4 regions of the Anaerobacillus sp. 63XJN7_5_ISO-PGPR-S23-430 genome follow, and region 3 is predicted to be linked to each of the others. Evidence: riboswitches for the same ligand, from Rfam matches in the RefSeq annotation. Region 3 holds a riboswitch; each other region holds the start of a gene.
The links. A riboswitch is a leader RNA that binds a small molecule or an ion and turns the genes downstream of it on or off. The one in region 3 is predicted to bind cyclic di-GMP.
Positions count from the first base shown of each region.

Region 1 (2,199 bases), 670 kb from region 3:
GGGAGATGAAATCAATTAGAATTCATCAAAAAAAGCTTATTGGCCAGTTGTGACCAGATAAGCTTTTTTTATATAGCGTCATGAGAGGCTGTCTCATCAAGTGAAATTGGCGATTTGTTCGTAACACTCCGTACGTGTTTGGGGAGGATTGATGCCTCTTCGGATGATTTCGCTCGTTAACATTTCAATAAAAGCTTCATCTAATTGAAGAGTATACGCATCACAAAATGCAATTAGTAAATCCTTAGTTGATAAGAGTCGCAATCTATTCGCCCTCCCTATTGTATTTGGTTTTGTTTAAACGGTTATTGAATAGCGCTGCTTAATTTTGACGTTTGGTATAATCAAAATAATGAAGCAGAACCTTTTTCCCTTTTAGCCGTTTTTCCAAATAAGAGATAAACAAGGAGGTAGTGGATGGCTCATAGAAGTTATTCCGATGAACGTTAATTTCATGAATGGCTGATTGGTCAGAACGTTTTGGACGATAAGCTCGATCAGACGTCATCGCAATGAAGCTATCGATGACTCGAAGAATCGAAACAAATCGAGGAATTTGCTCATATTGTAATTGATAAGGATAGCCAGTACCATCGCTATTCTCATGATGATTTAGTATAAGAGACGGCTCAATATCAATCTCTGGAAAATCATTAAGTAGCTCTATTCCAAACTCTGGATGCCGCTCGACATACTCTTTCTCATAAAGGGTTAGTGGGCTCTTTTTTTGAAGAATTTCTGTTGGGACAAGTAGTTTACCGATGTCATGTAGCAAAACAGACTCAAGAAAGCGCCGTTTCAACAGTGATCGGAAATTGTAATGCAAACAGAAATCAATAAAGTAGCTCGTAGTTTGTACTGAATGGAGAAAGCTATGAGGGTCGTGACGTCTTAGGAGTTCCATCATTCGCAGTGTGTGTGATGAAAATAAATTAGCGTGCCCGTACAATGTACACTTTTCCATGTTCATTCTCCTTTTTAAGGAGCCGGTTGCACTACTTGCTCCCTATCACTCAAGTGCCCAGGCTAGAATGATAGTTCATCGCATTCTCTTTTTTTGTGGTTCTCTTACTGAGGTATCTTGACATAAGGATATACTTATATAATAAATACCATAAAAAGGTGAATTTGTTAACTGTTTTCTTTGATTTTTCAGTTTTTTTATTTGGAACGCCAATGAAAGGAGATTGGGAAATGAATTCTGACGTACTAATTGTTGGCGCAGGTCCTACGGGTCTTGTATTAGCACTCCACCTAGCGAAATATGGAGTTTCATTTCGGATCATCGAGAAAAATGAGGGACCCGGAGAAGCATCGCGTGCGCTAATTGTACACGCTAGAACCCTAGAATTTTATAACCAAATGGGCTTCGCAGAAGAAGTCATCCACCGGGGGATTAAAGTGAAGTCTATCCAATTTCGAGAAGGAATGAAAGCAAAAGCCAACATCAATTTTCACGATCTTGGAAAAGGATTAAGTCCTTTCCCATTTGCCCTAAGCTATCCGCAAGATGACCACGAGCAGCTGCTAATTAACAAATTAGCCGACGAAGGCGTTGAGGTAGAATGGAAGACAGAGTTGGTTTCATTTATGGATGAAGGGGACCATGTTCAAGCTGTTATTAAAAAAGATAATAAGGAAGAGCGGAGTGAGTTTTCATATATATGCGGGTGTGATGGGGCACACAGTACCGTTCGAAGAGAACTTGCTTTTGATTTTCCAGGTGGAACGTATGAGGAACGTTTTTTTGTGGCGGATGTTAAAGCGAACACTGGCCAGTTATCTGAAAGTAGTTTAAATGTGTATTTAGATTCTGACACCTTTTACCTGTTCATGCCAGTTAGAAGCACGGGAATGGAGCGGATTATTGGAATAGTTCCTCACAATTTAACCGATCAAAGCTCAGTTGCGTTCAAGGATTTCCAGTCGCTGATCGAGCAGAGAACAGGCTTAACGATTCAGCATGTGAACTGGTTCCAAACGTACAAAGTCCATCATCGCGTTAGCAGTCACTTTAGAAAAGGACGTGCCTTTATTGCCGGAGATGCTGGACACATTCATAGCCCGGCTGGCGGACAGGGCATGAACACCGGGATTGGGGACGCGGTGAACTTAGCGTGGAAGCTAGCCGCAGTGCTGCTTCAGAAAGCGGATGAAGCTATTCTTGATACGTTTGAAAAGGAGCGCATTGGCTTTGCG
Region 1 covers NZ_CM149686.1:1,125,351-1,127,549, forward strand. The annotation lists gene sda (sporulation histidine kinase inhibitor Sda) at 97-264, opposite strand; gene AC0VYJ_RS06130 (HD-GYP domain-containing protein) at 323-964, opposite strand; cyclic di-GMP riboswitch class II at 976-1,059, opposite strand; gene AC0VYJ_RS06135 (FAD-dependent oxidoreductase) at 1,195-2,199, shown strand, end outside.
Region 1: another riboswitch for cyclic di-GMP. It lies ahead of AC0VYJ_RS06130 (HD-GYP domain-containing protein); the one in region 3 lies ahead of AC0VYJ_RS02395 (amidase).

Region 2 (2,199 bases), 750 kb from region 3:
GAATGATGGTGATCAAATTAGGGGAAGGGACTTTTGTCTCTTATATTTTAGGGAAGAGGATTAAAATCATTGCGGTTGATAAACAGATCGCCAAACTCTACATCAATGACGAATATAAAGGGAAGTGCGATTTATCTTTTATTCTAGAGAAAATCCACGGACTTGAAAATAAAGAACAAGACATCAAAGGAATAATCCGAGATGAACAGAAAATGTACGATGAACTTAGGGAGATTATACAAAACCAAAATATATCGTCTCATTATGAATAAAGGGAAAACGTAGGAGCAGTTTTTTGTTATTTATTTAGCATGGATTAACGCTCTTGATGGATTTATCACATATTGTGGAGTTCAAAATGGATGGATCGGAGAAGTGAATCCATTAATGCGAATGCTATTTCAAATGGATCCACTTGTTATCCTAATGTATAAATAGGTTTGTCTCTTTTTTTGATCGCCTTACTTTTAAAATTTCATCACTTTAAATCCGGTTTAATACGGATTTTATTAATCGTGGCTTCAACATTATATTCTTTCATATTGTGTATCCACGGCTATTAGGTATATATCCTGTTAACTAAATAGATAAGAGCCTACTGGAAGATGTCGGCTCTTAAAAAAACAATTTATTGATCAGATCCCTGTTTGGCACGCCACTTATTAAACTCCAGAAACTCCCTGAACTGGTCCTTACTTATACCAGACTCCATTGCTTCTTTAACGATCTTTTTCCATTCCGAGTCTAACTCACTCTGATGAATAGGATCATCTCCCTGAAGTAGTACCTCTACCGAAACATCAAGAACATTAGATATTTTATCTAGGAATTGGATAGAGGGATTTGATTGTATATTTCGTTCAATTGAACTCAGATATGACTTGGCCACATTCGCACGTTCCGCTAATTCTGAAAGAGATAACCCTTTGCGTAAACGATACTTCTTTACTTCTTCACCTATCACGTGTATCCCTCCGATGCTTCGACAAAATTCTTTGATTGTATGTAATTATACCAGTATGTTATTGTTCCGTAAATAGAACGAAAGCGGCGTCCGTTCCGCCGCTTTCGTTCAGGTTACATTCCCTCATTTTTGAGAAACGCTTTGATTTCAGAAATTTTGATGCCCAATTCCTTCGCTTCTTTCATTAATTTAATCCATTCCTCGTCCAGATTTTCTTCCGTATGTACGCCCATGTAACTCCTCCTTAAACTCTTTCCAGGTAGTTCAGCCATCATAGAAGCCTTCTATCAACAAGCTTCCTTAGATCTGTTTACTTTGCGCCCACTTTTTTTCAAAAATGGTTGCCCTTTTCTGGAGGATACTTTGTACGATCCATCATATATTTATGAAAATCCTACTATTATAATAGGCCATTAAACCTACGAAATGTGTTGTAATTTGTAAAAAATATCAAAAATATATGACTTTTTTTGTAAATAAATAGCTTTTTTTAAATTTGGTGTTAGGAAAATACATACATCCACTTGAGATGGTCAAAATAGGACTATTACAACGATGGAGGTTTTTCTATGAAAAAGTGGATGTTGTTACTGATGACGATGTTTCTTTCCCTGAGTATTGCGGCTTGTTCGAATGCAAATGAAGAAGAAGGACCGGTAGAAGATCCCGAAATGCAAGAAGATACACCAGAAGATGAAGAGAATGTTAACGAAGACGATGGAACGATTGATCAGGAAGACGATGATACAATGAATAAGGATGGTTCAGAAGAAGGCGATAAAGATGAAGATGGTAACATGGATGAAGGGGACATGGACGACACTGAAAAGCAACCGAATGATGAAACTGAAAACCAGCAATAGGGACCTTAACGGGTCTCTTTTTTTAATTCTCTTATAATGATGTTTCAAATTATATATAATGGTATTATATATAATTTGAAACATCATTTATAAACATTTTTTACTCGTTACAATGTAAAAGCTTTTAATACTATTTGAAAAGGGTTGGGAAAAATGGAAGAACGAAAACCAAGTAAACAATCGTTAGTCTCCTTAAAGGATAAAGTTAAAAAAAATTTAAGAGATGATATTATTTTAAACAATCTAAAGCCTGGAGATCGAATAGTGGAAACAGAAGTAGCAAAGAAGTTTGGAATAAGCCAGGTTCCTGTTCGAGAGGCCTTAAGAGGATTAGAAGAAGAAGGGCTTATTCGCACGGTTAAGTATAAAGGA
Region 2 covers NZ_CM149686.1:3,999,449-4,001,647, reverse strand. The annotation lists gene AC0VYJ_RS20555 (hypothetical protein) at 9-272, shown strand; gene AC0VYJ_RS20550 (DUF5658 family protein) at 301-438, shown strand; gene AC0VYJ_RS20545 (helix-turn-helix domain-containing protein) at 629-964, opposite strand; gene AC0VYJ_RS20540 (anti-repressor SinI family protein) at 1,078-1,197, opposite strand; cyclic di-GMP riboswitch class I at 1,220-1,320, opposite strand; gene AC0VYJ_RS20535 (hypothetical protein) at 1,534-1,827, shown strand; gene AC0VYJ_RS20530 (GntR family transcriptional regulator) at 1,981-2,199, shown strand, end outside.
Region 2: another riboswitch for cyclic di-GMP. It lies ahead of AC0VYJ_RS20540 (anti-repressor SinI family protein); the one in region 3 lies ahead of AC0VYJ_RS02395 (amidase).

Region 3 (2,199 bases):
TCAGATCATGTTCTATCATAACCGCGATAATCATGGTAAAGTGAAAGCAGACATCACGGAAAGGAGTTCGGGAATGGTTATTACGATAACAGTCATCGTCGTTGTCATTATGACGATTTTCATTGCCGCTGCTTTTGGAATGGCTGTATCAAAAGGATACAGTGTCAAACATACTGTCGATCCGTTGCCTGAGGAGCAGCATAACGAAACGACAGAGAAAGAGGTTACTGATGAACGGACAGAACAGAAGTAATATAGAACCAGGGAAAACTGTAGATATCGTCTTGAAACAAGATCAGCGTTCAGGGAAAACGACAAGAGGTGTTGTAAAAGATATCCTGACTAAATCCCCCACCCATCCGCATGGTATCAAAGTACGTCTAGAAGATGGACAGGTTGGTCGCGTCAAATCGATTTTATCGTAAGCTGAATTCATAAAAATAACCCCCGGCTGATTTTCAGTCCGGGGGTTCATCTTTATTATTGTTTTAACGCCATCCAACTATCAAGGTAATGTATGGAAAAACCTTGTACTGAAGAGGAATGCTCATATGCAGTCTTTACTTTGAGAAGTTCCTTTATCATGACTGCTTCTCCCTCTTCAAAGAATGAAATGTAGGAAGCTTCTGACGTTTGCCCTGTCTCTACACCAACGGAGATTTTCTTGCCATATTTTTCAGCTAAAGCTATCTCATTGCTAATAAGAGCAACAATTCCATTTGCACCATCAGCACGATCACGGTAAGCCATTAATGTAGTCACATCCGCCGTTTGAATAATCCACTCAGCTAAATTGCCCGATCCATACCGATTGTTGTAAGATTGTTCGTCAAACCAAAAAGGAGTGTCGACACCAAACGATAATCCAAGACTCATCGCACGAGTTTTTCCATCTGATAAACGGTCTTGATAGAAAGCAATCGTTTTTTGATAACTATTCGTCCAGCCAGAATGAAGATAAGGTTCTATATCAAGATGAACACCACTAAACTTTTGATTCTCTGTCGCATTAGCTTGATAGGAATCCAACCAGTTAAATAAGTTCGCCTGATATGTAGCACCATTTCTTGTAGCCCAATTTGGTGCCCCATCTAGAGCATGTACACGAATACCTTTGGATGTCGCATTTCCAATAAATGATTCATAAGAAGATGCCATTACTGAACGATTTATTTGCAAGTAAGCATCGGTTACTTGTTTCTCCTCCATAAACTGAAGGAACTCATTTGATTTCGTTTCAATGTCCCTTGTGTTCCAAATCCATGTAGCAAGAGAAGTGTCCATTTCTATCGCCTCAGCTTTCCCCTCAGGCAAAACCATTATCTGCACAAAAAAGCCCAGTATAAAAAAGAGAATTCCAACAGCAACCGATACATTCTTCACATGTACGCTCTCCTTTTTTTCAACCCAGAGCTCAAAAAGGAGCCTGGCGGTTTGGCAACCATTCGCATTCATGCGGGCAGGCCCATAACTTTGCGTCCCTGCTTTTCAACAGGTTTGCCTTTTTCAGTTTTATATTCCAACTACTTTTATTATCGGCAATAAATAATAAAGAGTTTAGCTTTTTTTGTAGATTGTGTGAAGTAAATGCTCAATGGTGCTAATACTTGAATGTACTAACAATCGCTCATTTCATGGTATGAAATAACAAAGGTAACCTTTAAACAAACGTTTGATTAAACTGGTAGCAATTGTGAAGGAGTATCAATATAAAAGAGTTTTAATTCATGCAATGCTCTTGTACATCCTACATATAGTAATTTCGCATCTGTTGCATGTGGACTATAATTATCTTCGTTAGCATTTGCCAATATAACTCCATCGAATTCTAATCCTTTAGTAAGATAGATTGGCACAATTGATAGTCCCCCTTCATAAGATCGATCATCCGCAGTAATGAGATGCAACTTCTCATCATACCTACTAAGATTGTCATACAAATCATGACATTCCTCTTCGCTCCTACCAACAATCGCTACTGTATTCATACCTCTCTCTTTCATTTCTTTAGCTGATTTTAACAAGCTACTAACATGCCTCTTCTTATCTATTTTGCTTATTTCGACTTTCTTTCCACTTCGAAAAACAGGCACAGCCGGTTGAACCGGTATATCCGCATGAGCTATCACTTCATTCGCAAATTCAATAATTTCTAAAGTCGATCGATAACTTTGTTCAAGTTCCATATAAAGGTCTTTA
Region 3 covers NZ_CM149686.1:451,125-453,323, reverse strand. The annotation lists gene ytzI (YtzI protein) at 74-253, shown strand; gene AC0VYJ_RS02400 (YwbE family protein) at 231-425, shown strand; gene AC0VYJ_RS02395 (amidase) at 481-1,383, opposite strand; cyclic di-GMP riboswitch class I at 1,426-1,512, opposite strand; gene AC0VYJ_RS02390 (HelD family protein) at 1,677-2,199, opposite strand, start outside.

Region 4 (2,199 bases), 1.6 Mb from region 3:
AGTACGGAATGTAAAGTTACCTGGTGTAATTTCATTTCGGAAGCTTTTTCCAACTTGCGCAATACCAAAAGGCACTTTCTTACGCATAGAGCGTTGAACATTTTTAAAGTTTACAAAGATTCCCTGCGCCGTTTCTGGGCGAAGGTAAATTTCACTCGTGCTCGATTTAGTTACACCTTGATGGGTTTTAAACATAAGATCAAATTGACGAATTTCTGTGAAATCTTCACTGCCACACTCAGGGCAAGTAATATGATTTTCTTTCATCAAACGCTCCATTTCTTCAAATGAAAGGCCGTCTGCAATCATGTCCTCTTCATCAGTAGAAAGAGCGTCCTCAATTAATTTATCTGCACGATGACGTGTTTTACAGCTTTTGCAATCAATTAAAGGATCATTGAAATTACCTAAATGACCTGAAGCTTCCCACGTTTTTGGATTCATTAGAATGGCGGCATCTAGACCACTGTTATAAGGTGATTCTTGAACAAACTTCTTCCACCATGCATCTTTAATATTTTTCTTAAGTTCTACACCAAGTGGTCCATAATCCCACGTATTTGCTAGTCCACCGTAAATATCAGAACCAGGGAAAATAAATCCTCTGTGCTTTGATACTGAAACGATCTGATCCATTGAAATTGTCATGTCATTCTCTCCTTTTTTCTCAATCAATATAAAAAGCTCCCAATCCATGGACAAAAAATGTCCAGGGACGAGAGCTTATGCACCCGCGGTTCCACCCTAGTTGATGCAAATAAGGCATCCACTTTGAGAAACGTAACTCCAGACTGCCGTTTCATCAGACCTCGTTCGGGCTTCCACCGTCCCCGAATCGCTAAAGTCAAGGTTATTCTGACTACTATTTATCCTTCATAGTTAGTATGGTTTATGTATGCAATTGATATGACATATGATACAAAAAATATTGCCCTAAAGTCAAGGATTATTCATTTCACACCGTATTTGCTTTCATCAAAGCTTATCACAAAAAAACGACCTTAAAGGTCGTCATTCATTTATGTATATTCATAGATGTCGGTTTTTGTCTTGTCTTAAGAATGCCTGTACCTCTTCTTTCTTCAATCCAAGTTCCCTGGCAGCCCTCATGAGAATAACCCATTCTTGATCAAGTACCTTCTTAGGCTTAGGTTTCGCCATGGTCATTCTTTTCTCCTCCTTCTTGGGTTTTCCAGGAGGACCAGCCGTCATCGTTGGAGAACCAACATTAGACCTGTGTCTTTGCGTCCCACCCTTTAGGATGGTTTGCCCTTGTCTGGAGAATTCAGAAATGACACATTCCGACCTTAAACTTACAAAACACACAACTTTTTAGTGAATAAATGCGATTATCGAGAAGTTTGACGTTATATGCTACTAATATACCAGTTATCTGATGAAAATTCAAAATATTTTTAAATTTTCATTTCTATTTCTAACATCCTAGGATTTCACTCATATCCTAACTGTATTCCCTGAATATATTTTTCACAAAGGAAGAGTGATATGCAGAGAAATCATATTAGTACCGCCTGGAGCGGCAAACATGTTGTACTACTTCGTTGTGAACCCACCTCTAGTACCGTAAAAACCATGTATAAAAGTCTTCATGCCCCAACAGAACCATTACATCCCCATTGTAGTGAGACACTTTCTACTTACCTTAGCATTGGATATACAGTTGCATTTGTTCATTCATTAATCGACGGCTCCATTGAATATGTTCTAACAAAATAAAAGAAGGTTGCCTTCGCAACCTTCTCTTTTGTTTAGAATTGACTTAAATATTCTTTCACCTGATCTGGATTTTTGGTATTCGCACTATGCAAGTGACCAATCTTTTTGCCGTCTTTATAGACAAGAAGGCTCGGGATACCCATAACATCATTTTCCTCTGTAATTTCAGGGAATTGTTCAATATCGATTTGAGCCCATTGTTTTTCATGATGAGCATTCATTATATCATCAATAAAAAAGTCAAGGCGCTTGCAATCCGGGCACCAGTTAGCTTCATATTTTAGAATGGATACGTCATTATTGTTAATGAATGACTGATAAGAATCAGCTGTTTCAATCTTCTTCATGATTATCTCTCCTTCACCTATATCTTCATTAACAATTATATCGAAATAATCATTGAATGTCTGTAAGAAAGATTACGTTATTTCACACTAAGATAGTGCAAACTGAAAAGCTGTT
Region 4 covers NZ_CM149686.1:2,083,975-2,086,173, reverse strand. The annotation lists gene AC0VYJ_RS11210 (glycine--tRNA ligase) at 1-648, opposite strand, end outside; gene AC0VYJ_RS11205 (anti-repressor SinI family protein) at 1,030-1,167, opposite strand; cyclic di-GMP riboswitch class I at 1,193-1,281, opposite strand; gene AC0VYJ_RS11200 (hypothetical protein) at 1,507-1,737, shown strand; gene AC0VYJ_RS11195 (thioredoxin family protein) at 1,770-2,084, opposite strand; gene egtD (L-histidine N(alpha)-methyltransferase) at 2,162-2,199, opposite strand, start outside.
Region 4: another riboswitch for cyclic di-GMP. It lies ahead of AC0VYJ_RS11205 (anti-repressor SinI family protein); the one in region 3 lies ahead of AC0VYJ_RS02395 (amidase).